One region of the Vallitalea longa genome, then DNA from elsewhere that is predicted to be linked to it. Evidence: predicted binding sites of a transcription regulator. Region 1 holds the regulator's gene; each other region holds the start of a gene.

What was found. The regulator Rex, encoded in region 1, represses fermentation and respiration genes when NADH is low (regulators of the CRP and FNR family bind a similar motif). The targets are predictions, from matches to a motif close to ATTGTTAANTANTTAACAAT.
Region 2: a site for Rex is predicted at 2,317-2,336, ahead of QMG30_RS08025 (iron-sulfur cluster assembly scaffold protein). Genes of this name have one in related genera too.
Region 3: a site for Rex is predicted at 1,741-1,760, ahead of QMG30_RS01180 (oxidoreductase). Genes of this name have one in related genera too.
Region 4: a site for Rex is predicted at 2,029-2,048, ahead of QMG30_RS20675 (NADH-quinone oxidoreductase subunit NuoE family protein). Genes of this name have one in related genera too.

The regions. Positions count from the first base shown of each region.
Region 1 covers NZ_BRLB01000020.1:15,946-20,173, forward strand. The annotation lists gene abc-f (ribosomal protection-like ABC-F family protein) at 1-1,272, opposite strand, end outside; gene QMG30_RS20940 (helix-turn-helix domain-containing protein) at 1,492-1,887, shown strand; gene QMG30_RS20945 (redox-sensing transcriptional repressor Rex) at 2,221-2,853, shown strand; gene QMG30_RS20950 (coiled-coil domain-containing protein) at 3,075-3,689, shown strand; gene acpS (holo-ACP synthase) at 3,686-4,051, shown strand; gene QMG30_RS20960 (NAD(P)H-hydrate dehydratase) at 4,076-4,228, shown strand, end outside.
Region 2 covers NZ_BRLB01000003.1:17,477-21,704, reverse strand. The annotation lists gene QMG30_RS08035 (TRAP transporter substrate-binding protein) at 1-226, opposite strand, end outside; gene QMG30_RS08030 (GGGtGRT protein) at 583-1,584, opposite strand; gene QMG30_RS08025 (iron-sulfur cluster assembly scaffold protein) at 1,597-2,289, opposite strand; gene QMG30_RS08020 (ABC transporter permease) at 2,861-4,228, opposite strand, start outside.
Region 3 covers NZ_BRLB01000001.1:294,365-298,592, reverse strand. The annotation lists gene QMG30_RS01180 (oxidoreductase) at 1-1,700, opposite strand, end outside; gene QMG30_RS01175 (MerR family transcriptional regulator) at 1,962-2,795, shown strand; gene QMG30_RS01170 (serine hydrolase domain-containing protein) at 2,892-3,878, shown strand; gene QMG30_RS01165 (alpha/beta hydrolase) at 4,039-4,228, opposite strand, start outside.
Region 4 covers NZ_BRLB01000019.1:52,262-56,489, reverse strand. The annotation lists gene QMG30_RS20680 (NuoF family protein) at 1-1,487, opposite strand, end outside; gene QMG30_RS20675 (NADH-quinone oxidoreductase subunit NuoE family protein) at 1,501-1,986, opposite strand; gene QMG30_RS20670 (rhamnulokinase) at 2,466-3,923, shown strand; gene QMG30_RS20665 (GntR family transcriptional regulator) at 3,933-4,228, shown strand, end outside.

The DNA of each region.
Region 1 (4,228 bases):
TCCGGAAGTCATATTAGGATATGCATCTGAAATTTCTTCAATCAAAGTATTATTTTGATTTAGGGTAGCATGTTCTTGATCATAATAACCAATTTGTACTTTAGCTCCTAAGGATATATCACCAGTATCTTGTTTTAGTTGATGAGATATTATACGGAACAAAGTTGTTTTTCCTGTACCGTTATCTCCAATCAGCGCAACTTTTTCACCTCTTTTGATCTGAAAAACGAGATTCGAAAAAAGATGCTTGTTATCAAAGGACTTTGATATATCTGTTGCAGTAAGGACGTCGTTTCCGCTAATTGTTCTAGGTGATAATTTAAGATGCATACTATCATTTACATATGATGGTTTATCGATCATGTTAATTTTTTGAAGCTGTTTTTCGCGACTTTGAGCTCGTTTTATGAGTTTGTCTCTACCATGAGACCTAAGTTCACGGATAACTTCTTGTTGCCTTCTAATTTCTTTTTGTTGCTCTATATAATGTTTGGTTTGTATATCTTCATTTATTGACTTATGTTTTATATAGAAACTGTAATTACCGTTATATATTTGTGAGTGAGTATTTTCTATCTCAATCACTTTATTTACTATTTTATCTAGAAAATAACGGTCATGAGAAATAATTATAACTGTACCTTGATAATTGCACAAAAAGCCTTCCAGCCATTCACATGCTTTAATATCCAAATGGTTAGTCGGTTCATCTAAAAGTAATATATCAGGTTTTTCGAGAAGTATTTTTGCAAGAGCTACTCTTGTTTTTTGTCCACCTGATAAAGTGGATATGTTAGCAGAAAAGTCTTCTTCGCAAAAACCAAGTCCTTTCAAGACACCCTTTATATTACTTTTATAGCTATATCCGTTATTGATTTCAAATGTATGCTGAAGATTAGAATATGATTTCATTAATGAATCCATGGCTTCACTATCATGACTAAGCTGAGACATTTTGATTTCTAAATCTCTTAGGGTGTTTTCCATATCAATGATATCTTTGCATGTAAGGAGCATTTCATCGTATATGGTTTTTTCTGAAGATAAAGAACTATTTTGTGATAGATACCCAAGTTTAGTCATGCTGTTAATTATAACTTGTCCTGAATCTGCTTCTAGTTCATTTGTTATAATTTTAAATAGTGTTGATTTACCAGCTCCGTTAATACCTACTATAGCAGCTTTATCTCCTTTTTCTAACCAAAAACTTATATTATCTAGTACTGTGTTCGTTACAAATGCTTTGCATATATTTTTACATGATAAAATCATAGTTACCTCCTATAAATAATAAAATTACCATACTATGATACCATTAATCATTGGTTTTGAAAAGTTTATAGGTTAATATTACGTTATTTTGGTTAGTATATAGATGATAATAAAAGTTTAGTTTATTTTATCTTACTAGTTTATTTTATTTACATAAGAATAAAATTCTTTTGGACAACATATATATGATAAAAGAACTTTTCTAAAGGGGATGATGACTTGAGTCGTAATGCAGGTTATATGAAGAAATTGAGAAAAGCTCGTGTGGAGAGAAAGCAGTGTATAAGATGTGGGAAGCCTTTATCGCAAGAATCACTTATTAGAGGTGTTAAACAGTGTGAAAAATGCCTTGATTATCAACGTAAAAGAAAATTAGGTCAGATTAGTTCAAAAGTTAATACAACATATTTTTATAACAGGCAATACAAAAAAGATGAGATAAAAAGGAAAGAGCTAGGTAATTTTATGGTTGAAAATAAGATAACCATTAAAGATCTCGCCAAAGAAGCTAATTTATCTCAAAGGACAATTCAAAGAATTTTATATACTGATGCAAACTATACAAAAAAAACTAAAGATGCTATTAATAACTATTTAGGTAAGGAACTCTTATAATTAACTATTTTAGAGCTTTTATACTAGATATAGGAAAGATGTATAAATTTAAGGACATTAAAATATTTTATAAGTCATATCTACTATAAAAAGCTTCTAAATATAAAATAATATATGATAATCTACAGAAAAACTATTGTATGCAATAGACATATAGTGAATGTTGTGTGAATATCTACTAAATACAATGGTTGGGTAGATAATATTTATTGTAATAACCTATAAACAATATGGGAAAAACAGTAATTCATTATTTGACATAGATTTAACAAACATATATAATTATTTTTATAAAAGTTCCAAAATAGTATCAAAGGATTGGGGATTGATTATATGATACAAAAGAAAATATCAACAGCGGTAATCAAAAGATTACCAAAATACTACAGATACTTAGGAGACTTATTGGAAAATGATGTTGTAAGAATTTCCTCTAAAGAATTAAGCCATAGAATGGGTGTAACAGCTTCACAGATAAGACAAGATTTAAATAATTTTGGCGGCTTTGGGCAACAAGGCTATGGTTACAATGTTGAATATCTATACAACGCTATAGGTAAAATACTTGGTTTAGAAAATAAATACAACACGATTATTGTTGGAGCGGGTAATTTAGGTCAAGCACTTGCTAACTATACTAATTTTGATAAAAGAGGTTTTGAAGTCAAAGGACTTTTTGATGTGAATCCAAGACTTGTTGGTATTACTGTAAGGGGTATTGAGATTAAAGATCTAGATGAGTTAGAAGAATTTATTAAAGTGAATAGGATTGATTTAGCGATTCTTACTCTACCTAAACAAAAAGCACCTAAGGTTGCTAATGATTTAGTTAATTACGGAATAAAAGGTATATGGAATTTTGCTCCCATAGACTTAAAATTAACTAATAAAAATGTTGTTGTAGAAAATGTTCATCTATTAGATAGTTTGATGACCCTTTCATACAATATAAAAGAAACAATATAAAAACTTGTTATTTTTGTAGATTTATAACTATTCTTAGAGGTATTAGGTACTCATATTTTGGGTACCTTTTAATTATATTGTGCTATAGAATATAATGATTTGTTACGATATAATTAGTATAGGTTGATTTTTATTTAACACTACTATCTTTATATTTTAACTAATAAGACAAGTTAAGTAGATATTATTTTACTACATATAAATAATGAGGACGTGAATATATGTTTTTTTCTAAACAGAAGATTGAGAAACCAATAAATATAGAAAAAAAAGTCCATATATTAACTTTGGATAATAGATGGCATGAGCTATTTTGTAATAACAGAAAATCAAAAAAAATATCAGATCTAGAAAAAAAACTCAATAAATTAGTTGGTGAACAAGGTCAATTGACTAATGATCTAAAAGAATATTCTTTACTCAAAAAGAAGATGATGGTAGATATTGTTGATAATATGAAAGAAGCCATAGAAGATGAAGACGATACTGCTATAAATGAAATGAAAAAAAGTAAAAAGTACATTAGTGATATTAAAGTTAAATTAGATAAAATGGAAGAGAGAATGGAAACCCTACCAAAAGAGATTCAAATCACTAATAAAGAATTATTGGAATATACTATGCAGGATTGTTATATGCGTATGTTCAATACTAAAAATGAACTGGATGAATTACAAGAATGGATTAACAAAGTTAGGGAAGAATTAAAAGAAAAGGCAGTAAGAAAAACAGAAGCTAAGGAAGAATATGATAGATTATATTCTTATATGCATGATTTAGTCGGGTATGAAATCATTGAATTATATGATAAGAAATATCTGGGAGGAAGTAAATGATAAAAGGGATTGGTAACGATATCATAGAGATAAGCAGAATAGAAAAAGCTATCCAAAATGAAAGATTCCTAGAAAAATACTTTACATTGAATGAAAACAGATTGTTTGAAGATAGAAATCTTAGACCTGAGACGATAGCTGGTAATTTTGCTACGAAAGAAGCTGTTTCAAAAGTTCTTGGTACAGGATTTGTTGATTTTTCTCTTGCGGATATTGAAGTTCTACGTGATGATATGGGTAAACCTTATGTGATTCTATATAATAATGCTAGAAGTCTAGCTGAAAAGCTTAATATTTCCAGAATACATGTTTCTATATCTCATTCTAAGGAATATGTTATTGCTACAGCCTTAGGTGAGTAGATAAGAAAAAGGAGATGTCATAGTATGAAAGTTGTCAGTAGTAGTGAAATGAGAGAAATCGATAGATATACAATACAAGAACTAGGTATTCCAGGTATTGTGTTAATGGAAAATGCTGCTATGTCTGTTGTCAGTGAAACTATAAGTACCATAAGGGAAAGTAGAAAAGTTGTTATC
Region 2 (4,228 bases), on a different contig from region 1:
CAGGATGGGCATGTGCAAATTTCATGATTATCGGTTCTTTTGTTTCTGACTTCTCATCCCCATCATTTTTGTTAGATGTTACTTCTTCTGATGTATCATTTTCATTAACCACATCAGATTTTTTTGTATCATCTTTAGCTGAATCATCATTTGATTTATTACTACACCCCACAAACATAGAGCAAATCATTATAGTACATAACAACAAGCTTATAAATCTTTTCATTAGTCTTCCTCCTAATTATCTTAAGTTTATACATATAAGCTTATCAACAAACTTAGCTTATCTAGTACAATAAGAATTATAGCTTATTAATAATGTTAAATCTCTATAAAATCTTACTATTTTCTTCACTTATATGCCATTTCAAGACATATATTCAACCTAATAATGCAAAATAGCATTTTGGTATTTTCATAGCATTTTTTTACACTAAACATACACAATCATACATTTATTGAAATAATAAATAGGCTATACCTCATAAAAAGATTTCGAGGAAAACAGAAAGTAAAACTTCTATTAAATAAAAAAATCCCTAACCAATTATAGTTAGAGATTTTCTTAATCAAATATGATTATTATTTATTCATTGCTTCTTGTACTGCAACAGCTACTGCAACTGTAGCACCAACCATTGGATTATTACCCATACCAATAAGTCCCATCATTTCTACATGGGCTGGTACAGATGAAGATCCAGCGAATTGTGCATCTGAGTGCATTCTACCCATTGTATCTGTCATTCCGTATGAAGCTGGTCCAGCAGCCATATTATCTGGGTGAAGAGTTCTACCTGTTCCACCACCTGAAGCTACTGAGAAATATTTTTTACCTAATTGTACACATTCTTTTTTATAAGTACCAGCAACTGGATGTTGGAAACGAGTTGGGTTAGTTGAGTTACCAGTAATAGAAACGTCTACGCCTTCTTTGTGCATGATTGCAACACCTTCGCGTACATCGTCAGCACCATAACATCTAACTTTTCCTCTTTCTCCATTTGAATAAGCTTTTTCTTTAACTACTTTTAATTCACTTGTATTATAATCGAATTGTGTTTGTACATAAGTAAATCCATTGATTCTTGAAATAATATAAGCTGCATCTTTACCAAGTCCATTAAGAATTACTTGTAAAGGTTGTTTTCTTACCTTGTTTGCAGAACGTGCAATACCGATAGCACCTTCAGCAGCAGCAAATGATTCATGACCAGCTAAGAAAGCGAAACATTTAGTTTCTTCTCTAAGAAGCATAGCTCCTAAACCACCATGACCAATACCAACTTTTCTTTGATCAGCTACAGAACCAGGAATACAGAAAGCTTGTAATCCTTCTCCAATAACTTCTGCTGCATCTGCTGCAACTTTAATCCCTCTTTTTATAGCAATTGCTGCACCTAAAGTATAAGCCCAACATGCATTTTCAAAACAAATAGGTTGAATAGATTTAGTAATTTCACTTACATTAATTCCTTTTTCATCACATATTTGTTTTGCTTCTTCAATAGAACCGATGCCATTTTCTTTTAAAGTTTTTTCAATGCTTTTAATTCTTCTATCGTATCCTTCAAATAATGCCATATTACTAACCTCCTATTCCTGTCTTGGATCGACTGTTTTAACAGCGTCTGTGAATCTACCATATATGCTTGTAGCTTTTTTCATAGCTTCTACTGCGTCCATACCAGTTTTAATCATATCCATCATTTTACCGAAGTGAATGAATTCATAACCAATAATTTCATCATCTTCATCTAATCCGATTTTAGTAACATAGCCTTCTGCCATTTCAAGGTAACGAGGACCTTTATCAAGTGTACCATACATAGTACCTACTTGAGAACGAAGACCTTTTCCTAAATCTTCTAAACCTGCACCTACTGGAAGTCCATCTTCTGAGAATGCAGTTTGAGTTCTTCCGTAAACTATTTGTAAGAATAATTCTCTCATTGCAGTATTGATTGCATCACATACCAAATCAGTATTAAGAGCTTCTAAAATAGTTTTTCCTGGTAAAATTTCTGATGCCATAGCAGCTGAATGAGTCATTCCTGAACATCCAAGTGTTTCAACTAATGCCTCTTGAATAATACCATCTTTTACATTTAAAGTAAGTTTACATGCTCCTTGTTGAGGTGCACACCAGCCAATACCATGAGTAAGACCAGAAATGTCTTTTACTTCTTTAGATTGAACCCATTTTCCTTCTTGAGGAATTGGTGCTGGACCATGATTAGGACCTTTTGCAACACAACACATGTTTTTCACTTCATGAGTGTAGTTCATAAATATCTTCCTCTCTTGATTAGTCATATTGATAAATTTTTATCAAATACATAATTATGTTTTGTTATATTAAAACCTATGACAATATTGAAAATGACAAATAAGGTCATATTTTAGGTTTTCCCAGACTATTATAACTAATTTTAAGGATTTTTACAATTGCTATTATAATATTTTTTTAAATAGTTTAAGTTGATATATCAACTTTCCCACTTCAATATTCTATGTAGACAAGCTAATCAAAAGGCTTTTCAGAATAGAATATAAGTATTTTTTCTAACTTTTTATTGCGTAAACCAAACCTATAACCTTTATTTACCTGCATTAAATTAAATGTCGGGAAAATTGAGTTAATAACTTAACAAACAGGATAATCTTCAAGTTATTACCTTATATGCTATGTTTTAGTTATCATTCAGTAATTAAAAAAAGAGCCACTTAATATTTTAAGACAGCCCTAAAAAGGTTTGCTTAGTAGAATGAATATATTAATGTCTACTATAATTTCATTCTACAAAAGCAGCAATCATTTTTTTAAATCTAATATTGAAATGAAAAATAAAGATAATAATTATTTTTTTAATATGATTTTCTTGTAGTAATTGACAGTAAGGAAATAATATATTAAATAAATTACTGAATACCCTACCATAGTAACAATTACAGGAGTTAATATATGAGCATTCAATACTTGATTAAATGCACTAAGTGCAAATCCTGAATGACAGAGACCAACAATTAGCGGTAACAAGAACATCAGTAATATCTGCTTCTTGACAGACCTTGTTATATCTTTTTTACTTACACCGATTTTTCTTAGTATTGTATATCTGTCTCTTTCATCATTAGCTTCAGTTATTAATTTGAAATATATTATACTTCCTGTTGATATCAAGAAAATAATTCCCACAAAAAATACTGCAAAAAGTATAGTTACATAAGCTTCATTCGCATCTTTAAAATGATAGTAGTATGTAGTAAGTCCATTATCGGCTGGAACAGTTTTAATTATTTCATCTGATAATTCTTTGCTATCAAGTGGATCTGTTACTTTTACAGCATAATAACTATTGGTTTCAGCTCCACTTTCAATGATTTTATCATAAATATTGTCACTAACCACTAAATACATAGGATCATATCCGTTTTTTACAATACTTTGTTTATATAATTTTTGGATAGTCAGTTTTCCTGCTGATATGTCATTGGCATTTACGTCTATTGTAGAACCTTTCAATTTATGGAGATCATACAACTGGACACTTGAAAAGTTCAGAACACACTCATCATCTTTTAATTTTATCTGCTTATCCATTTCTCTGATATCCATCATTTTATTAAAAGTAGAATTGGAAATTGTATAAAATGTTTGATCACTTCCTAGATTCCATTCAGCTACTTTTGTTTCAAAATCATAATTTATCATACCACTAACTTTAGCCCTATCAATCTTCATATTACCTATAAGTTCATTTTTATCACTATTGTTAACTATGTCTAACACCTTATCATTAGTTGCTTCATCAATATATTTATAAGTGAATGTATATGGGTAATTCTCAGCTTCATTGGTTTTAAAATCATAATACGCACTATCTACCATTCCTAATGCCGCTATAGTAGAAGCACTAAGTATAGCGATAGTTGCAAAAGTAACCGTATGACTTTTGATTCTATAAGCTATATTTGAAATCGCTAATATATTATTACCCTTATATAATATTTTCTTTCTTTTCTTCAGCATTCTTACTATAAATACTAGAAAATATGAGAATAATCCATAAGTACCTGCAATTACGGTACCAAGTACAATAAATACATTAATTACAAAAAGCGCATTAACCATATGCTGAGATAAGTAATATCCATATATGACAAGAGCTAATGAAATTATTGCAAATATTGGTCTTGTCTTAAAAGGTTTCTCTTTTTTTCTAGA
Region 3 (4,228 bases), on a different contig from region 1:
TTGTGTTCTTTTAGTAAATCAAATAAGTCTATTTTGTTAACTATAAAGTTTTCGCTACACAATGATTCAACTGGCATCATATCAACAACAGTTACTTTTTTACCTTTTTGTGCTAGAGCTAATGCGCTTTCACATCCAGAAAGTCCACCACCACAGATAACTACTTCTTCTCCTATTTCTACATTACCTTTATCAGCTTCAAACACTGAAATTACATTTTTTCCATCAATTCCATCTATTGGTGGAATTATTGGTGTAGATCCTGTACATACTACAAGGGCATCAGGGTTAACCTGTTCAACTATTTCTTTAGTTACTTCTGTATTTAAAATTATCTTGGCACCACAGTTCTCTATATTCTTTACTTGCCAATCAAGATATCTCTTTAAATCTCTCTTGAATGGTAATATGCTTGCCTCATGAAGTAGCCCGCCAAGACGATTAGCTTTATCATAAATAGTAACATCATGTCCACGTTTTACAGCAGTTTCCGCAGCCATCATTCCTGCCACACCACCTCCAACAATCATAACATTTTTTTTCTTATCTGATTTTTGGATTGTCCTGTATTTTGTTTCACGACCTACAACTGGATTTAGACTACAACGGACTGGCCAACCTGGAAAAATTGATTTTATACAATTGTAGCAACGCATACAAGGTCTGATTTTATTACTTTCACCTCTATAGCCTTTGGTTACAGTTTCACCATCAACTAAAAGTGCACGTGCCATACCAATAACATCAGCCTGTCCCTTTTCTAGAATTTCTTCAGCTTCTTCAAGAGTAGTGACAGCTCCAACTACACATACTGGTATATCAAGAGCAGCCTTTACCTTAGCTGAGTTTTCAGCATTTACACAATGCTCAGATAAGTAAGTTGGTAACGTATACTTAGCATAGTTCAAGTCTACAATTAATCCTCTTGATATATGAACCATATCTAGATCTTCTTGAGCTACCTTAAGAAATTCAATAACTTCGTCAACCTTCATACCACCAGGTGTACATTCATCTGCACTAATACGAAAATCTATTGCAATCTTGTTTCCACATTTTGCTCTGATGGCTTTGATTATTTCGAGTGGGAATCTCATACGATTTTCAAGACTGCCTCCATACCAGTCAGTACGTTTATTGCTTAATGGTGAGAGGAATTGAGCAATAAGATTACCATGTGCACCATGTAGCATTACCATATCAAATCCTGAAACCATACATCTGTATGCACAGTCAGAGAATTTATTAATAATGTCATCAATGTCTCTTTGAGTTAACTCTTTTATATATCTAGCTTTTCCTTGAAGAGGAATATTTGATGGTGCTAAGGCATCTCCTACAAGCAAATCTGTATGTGCAGCACGTCCAGCATGATTGAGCTCTACTGATAATTTACAGCCAAATCTATGCACTTCTTCTGCAAGTCGCGAAAGTCCCATGATATCTTTATCTCTTGTAATTGATAATGCACCTAGAAAATCTTCTGCTTTTTCAGCATCAATTGCTGTGGCTCCAATTGTTACAACGGAAGCACCAGTTCTAGCTTGAGCTCCAAGAAAATCAACGAGTTCTGTTGTAACTCTTCCTTCCGCATCCGCATGACAAGAAACAAGTGGAGTGAATGTAATACGATTTTTAATTGTCATATTACCGACTTGTAATGGTTTGAATATATTTGGATAATTATTGAATTTAGGCATACTTAGCATCTCCTTTAAGTTATTTTACACCTATAAATAGTTTGTTAAATTTTTGACACAAATCATTAACTAAATTATACTTGATTTAAAAGCCTTAATAAAACAGAAAAAATTTGTTCAGTCCACAACTAAAATTTGTAGTGTCCACCTAGCATAAGTAGTTGCAGATTTTAAAAGATAAAATCCTCCCTTGACTTTACCCTTAGGGCAAGGTGTAAGATAATGGTAAACATACAGGATACGCTGAAAGGAGGATAATCTATGTTATCTATTGGAGAGTTTTCGAATATATGCAAGGTATCTACTAAAACCCTTCGTTATTATGCAGAAATAGGGTTAATCATGCCTGTTGAAATCAATCCTGAAAATGGCTATAGATATTATTCCATTGAACAATTAGAAACCATGTTGTTTATCAACCGACTAAAATCATACAAATTTTCTTTGGAAGAAATCAAAACAATCCTGGAATCCGAAGAATCAATGGATGAAAAGCTTTATTTAGTTCTTACCAAGAAGAGAAAAGAAATGGAGAAACAAGTACAGGATATTAAAAGAAATCTAGACCAACTGAATGATGATATATCAAATCTGAAACAAGGAAAATCAATGATGTCATATCTTGAGGATATCGATGTTAGGCTTGTGGAAGTACCTAAGATGTATCTTTTATCTATCCGAAAAATGGTTCTTGAATATGAATTTGCTGAAGAATATGGTAATTGTTTTACTGATTTATTCAAAAAAATTAATAATGATAAACTAACCATGTTTGCCCCACCAATGGTACTTTTTCATAGCCCAGAATTTACTCCATTCGGTTTGGACACAGAATTTGCCATTCCGGTAAAAGAGTATGTTACAGGTACAAGAGATTTTAACCCAGGACTATGTTTGAAGACAGTTCTGTATGGCTCTTATTCTAACTTATCTTCTGTATATACTAAACAACGTGAATGGGCAGAAAAGGAAGGATATGAATCTGACAACGCCCTCTATGAAGTGTATGTAACTGACCCTTCACAAGTTCAAAAAGAGAGTGAACTCATAACTGAAATATACTATCCTGTCAAAAAGAAAGTGTCAAATAACTAGACTAATAAGCTACGATTACTCAACTTTCATATTAGAATAGGAACTAAGAAATATGATGGAGTTGAAAAGACAATAACTTATAAAGGAGAAGATTATATGAATCAAGAAATAGTAAAAGAGTTGGAAAAGAAAATAAACAATGAGCATAATAATATTGCAGGTATGGTTGTACTAAAAGATGGTAAAACACTGTATGAGAAGTACTTTAATGACTGTAATAATACTAGCCGGTTACATGTTTACTCAGTAACAAAAAGCATCGTTTCAATATTGATGGGGATTGCCATGGATAAAGGGTATATCAAAAGTATCAACCAGAAAGTATTGGATTTCTTTCCTGATTACATAGTCAAAAGAGGAGAAAAAACAATACAGAATGTTACACTTAAGAATCTGATGACAATGACAGCTCCTTACAAATATAATTCTTCTGTACCCTACATAAAATATTTCACTAGTGATGATTGGGTAAAATTTACTCTTGATCTATTAGGAGGTAAGGGAGAGATAGGAAAATTTAAATATACTCCTCTCATTGGACCAGATATTCTATCGGGCATCCTTATAAAATCAACTGGGCAATCTGTGCTTGATTTCGCAACAGAAAATTTATTTTCACCACTGGGAATAACTGTTGAGGATAATGTGGTTTTTCATAGCAAAGAAGAACAACTAGCATTTAATCAAGCTAATGACATCAGTGGCTGGGTTGCTGATTCAAATGGAGTGAATACAGGAGGATGGGGACTTACTCTTTCTCCTTTGGATATGGCTAAGATAGGGCAATTGTATCAAAATAGGGGAATGTGGAATGGAAGGCAAATTGTATCGGTAGCATGGATCGACGAGAGTATGAAGGAGCATAGCCGATGGGAAGAAATGAATCTTTCCTATGGATATTTATGGTGGATTATTGATGATGATGAACATGCCTGTGCAGCTATGGGAGATGGAGGAAATGTGATTTATTTCAATGCCAAGAAAAAAATAGTGGTTTCTATTGCTGCATTTTTTAGACAAGATGTAAAAGATAGTTTAGAACTTATAAAAGAACATATTGAACCCATATTTGAAAATCGTTAATAGTGAATAAGGTTATATATACTCTATCATCAAGAAAATGCATAAGAAATATTGTTTGAAAACAGATATTCTACATATTTAAAGTAAAGGTATTGATTACACAATTACACCTTTACTTTTTTAATCTATAGCTAGCATAAACACAAACTCATATATAGAACTAATTTCTCTCATAGATAAATGTATTAATCATATCAATATAGTTTTCTGGGTTGATCATTAAAGCAAGGTGCCCGCCATCTATATTATTAACAACTGTAGATTTTGGCATCAATCGTATCAAAGCCTCTCTAAGCTCGTCACAGAAGAAAGTATCCTGTTCTGAAAAAATAAGCATTACTTCATTTTGA
Region 4 (4,228 bases), on a different contig from region 1:
TCTGCACAGAAATTCATGAAGAAACGAGCGATATCTACAGCAGATTTCTTATCATTTATCGCAATCATACCGCCTGAACCCATAATTACACCTAGTTCTTGTAATGGTTCATAATCTAATTGTGTATCAAAATAGTTGGCTGGTAGACATCCTCCCGATGGGCCACCTAATTGTACTGCTTTTATTGTGCTTCCTTGTTGAGTACCGTCTGCAATGTCATCAAGCACTGTTTTTATTGAGGTTCCAATTGGTATTTCAACACAACCTACATTGTTGATATCTCCTGTTATTGAAAAAACTTTTGTTCCTTTACTTTTTTCACTACCTATTTGTCTGAACCAGTCACTTCCATTTAAAATGATAGGCGAAATATTAGCTAAAGTCTCTACATTATTAATAACGGTTGGTTTAGAGAATACACCTTTTTGGGCTGGATAAGGTATTTTTAATCGTGGATTTCCTCTTTTTCCTTCAATAGAGTGTATCAATGCAGTTTCTTCACCACATACGAAAGCTCCAGCACCTTCATATACTTCTATATCTAAATCGAAATTGCTATCAAATATATTTTTACCTAATATGCCATAAGCTCTTGCTTGTGATAATGCTTTGTTTAATATTTCTACAGCAAGAGGATATTCGGCACGGCAATATATAAATCCCTTTGTAGCACCTACTGCTTTTGCAGCTATTATCATACCTTCTATGATTGAATGAGGGTCACTTTCCAAGACACTTCTATCCATAAATGCACCTGGGTCACCTTCGTCAGCATTACATATTATGTATTTTTCTTTACTATCTGCTTTGGAAGCAAATTTCCATTTTAATCCTGTAGGGAAGCCAGCTCCACCTCTACCTCTTAGACCAGAATCAAGAACTTCCTCGATTATTTTTTGACTATCAAGTTCTGTAACTGCTTTATATGCTGCCATATATCCATCTCTTGATATATAGTCAGTGATTTTATAAGGATCTATTGCTCCTCTGTTTCTCATGACGATTCTTTTTTGTTTGCGGAAGAAAGGTATTTCTTCTATGCCCTTGATAGATGAATCTACTATTTTTTGAGATTCTATATGACCATTATTGTCAACTCTTTCTTCGAGTTCTACTTCTTTACCTCTAGCTAGAGCATATTTTGCTATTACATTTCCTTTTTTTATATGTGAATCATATATTTCATTAAGTTTTTCTACATTAACATATTCATATATGATAGGTTCTTCACCAAATCTTTCAACCGTAATTAATGGTTCTTTGGAACATATACCAATACATCCTGTTGTTTTAATTTCTATATTCTTAATATGTTCGTCTTTTAATTTGTTCTTCAAGCTGTTTAAAACATCTTTTGCGCCTGAAGCTATTCCACAAGTTCCCATATGAACAGTGATTCTTGCAGTTTTTTTGACGGAATCTAATTTAGTCATTTCTAGTGTCTTGTTTTTTATTGATTCTAAATCTGATATTTTGTTAACTATCAACTTTATTCCCCCTTTATTTATATTGTCCTAATATTTGTTCAATGTCTTCCACTTTTACTTTGCCATAAACTTCACCATCTACAACTATGACAGGTGCTAATCCACAAGTTCCAAAACATCTAGCTTCTTCATAAGTGAAACGACCATCAGTAGTAGATTGTCCAGCTTCTACATTATATAGAGTTTTAATTCTATCAGCTATCTCTTTTCCACCTTTTACATAACAAGCTGTTCCTAGGCATACTTGTACTCTATGTCTTGCTCTAGGTTCCATCGTAAAATAAGAGTAGAAAGATACAACACCATAAATCTCAGCTTCTGGAATACCTGTCTTTTTAGATATTTTCTCTTGAACACATACTGGTATGTAACCTAGATAATTTTGAATTTTTTCCAGCATAGGAATTAATCTATGTTGATCATTACCAGTATCTTTAATTATTTTATCAATTTCATACCATTGATTCTCCGATAATACTATACTTGAACTATTATTCATATCTCTAAACTCCTTTTAATTAATACTTTAACCTACAAAAAGATTGTTAAAAAATTAACAATATGTTAACTGTATTCACCTCATTTCACTAAAAAAGTATATATATTTGTCATTAATTGTCATTATATCCCTACTTATGTATTATGTCAAATTTGTATGTAAAAATCTAGTTTATTTTAATTAACTAAAGTATTTTATAATAAATTATAACTAAAAAATATTATATATTTAGTTAATATTTATAAAATTTAGCTCAAATATTTGTGTATGCATAAGTTTCAAATTTTTTAAGTAATTTAAATATCATTTTTTTGAATTACCTATTATGATATATTAATTAATGATGTCACTAATCTTTTTATTCAAAGCTTGGTGACATTTTCAATTGACAAAGATTAATTAATCAAGTATATTATAATTGTGCTTGTAATTACAAGTAACTACAAGTGAAACAATAATATAATATGGGGTGATTATATATGAAAATGTTGGCTTTCGACTTTGGAGCAAGTAGCGGAAGAGGTATTATAGGAGAGTTAAAAGATAATAAAATCATTTTGAAGGAAGTACATAGATTTGACAATGAACCTGTGAAACTCAAGAATCATTTACAATGGGATTTTTTGAGATTGGTACATGAAATCAAGAAATGCCTTTTGATTTGCAAAAACAATAAAGAAGATATAAAAAGTATAGGTATAGACACATGGGGCGTTGATTATGGTTTGATAGATGAAAAAGGTGAACTTATCAATAATCCTTTCCATTATAGAGATAACAGAACAGATGATATGATTGAAAAATGTTTCGAATACATTAGTAAAGATGAACTGCTATACGTAAGCGGTATTGATTGTAATCAGTATAATACAATATATCAATTATTAGCTGAGAAAGAAGATGCATACCGACTTGAGAATGCTGTATCAATGCTTCTCATGCCTGATTTATTCAATTATATATTGACTGGAGTCAAAAAAGCTGAATACACCATCGCAACAACTACACAGTTGTATGATTACCGTAATGGGGATTGGAATTATGACTTGATAGAGAAGATTGGTCTGGCAAAAAATATATTTCCTGAAATAATCCAACCAGGTAAGGAAATAGGAGAATTAACGGACAGTATTAAAAAAGAACTGGATATAAATGATTGTAAAGTAGTAAGTGTAGGAAGTCATGATACTTCTTCTGCGATTGCCGCAATTCCTGCACTTGATGACGATTTCATTTTTATTGCTACAGGTACTTGGGTAATGGTTGGTGTTGAAAATGATGACATACTTGTTAATGAAACAACCAAGAAGTACGGTCTTAGCAATGAAGGTGGAATAGGTGGAAAAGTCAATCTACTCAAGAATATAATGGGACTATGGCTGATTCAAGAATCCAAGAGACAGTGGAATAAAGACGGTATCAATATAGGTTTTGGTGAAATGGTTGAAGAAGGATTGAAAGCAGAAACATCATCAATCATTAATCCTGATGACAAATTATTCTATTCTCCTTCGGATATGCCTAATAAAATTAAAAAATACTGTGAAGAAACAGGACAAAAAGTATCAGAAACCATTGGCGAGATAGTTCGTGTAATTGAGGAAAGTCTTGCTTTGACAATAAAATATACTATAGAGGGTATTGAAAAAGCAACTCATAAAAGATATAATACAATACATATGTTTGGAGGAGGAATCCAAGACAGATTATTATGTCAGTTAGTAGCTGATGCAACTGAAAAAGAAGTGATAACAGGACCGAAAGAAGCTACGTCCATGGGTAATATATTACTTCAAGGAATTGGATTAGGAGAAATAGAAGATATTAAGCAAGGTAGACAAATTGTGAGAAATTCCATTGAAATCTCTAGATTTGTACCAGAAAATGCTGATGATCTAAGAACAAAATATAATAAATATATAGAATTAATAAAATAAGGTGAAAATATGGATGTTCAACCCAAGTATAAAACTCTGAAGAATTATGTATTGAAACATATTCAGGATGGAACATATAAAACAAAAGAAACTATTCCCAGTGAAAACGAGCTGTGTAAACTATTTGATACTAGTAGAGTTACAGTTAGAAAAGCTATAGATGAACTAGTACATGAAAATTATTTATACAGAGTTCAAGGGGTAGGTACATTCGTTCAAGATTTTTCTTATCATAAACAAGATACAACTAATAGAGTAGATTTGATTTTTCATGATAACAACTTTTTGTTTTCGGAATTCAATTC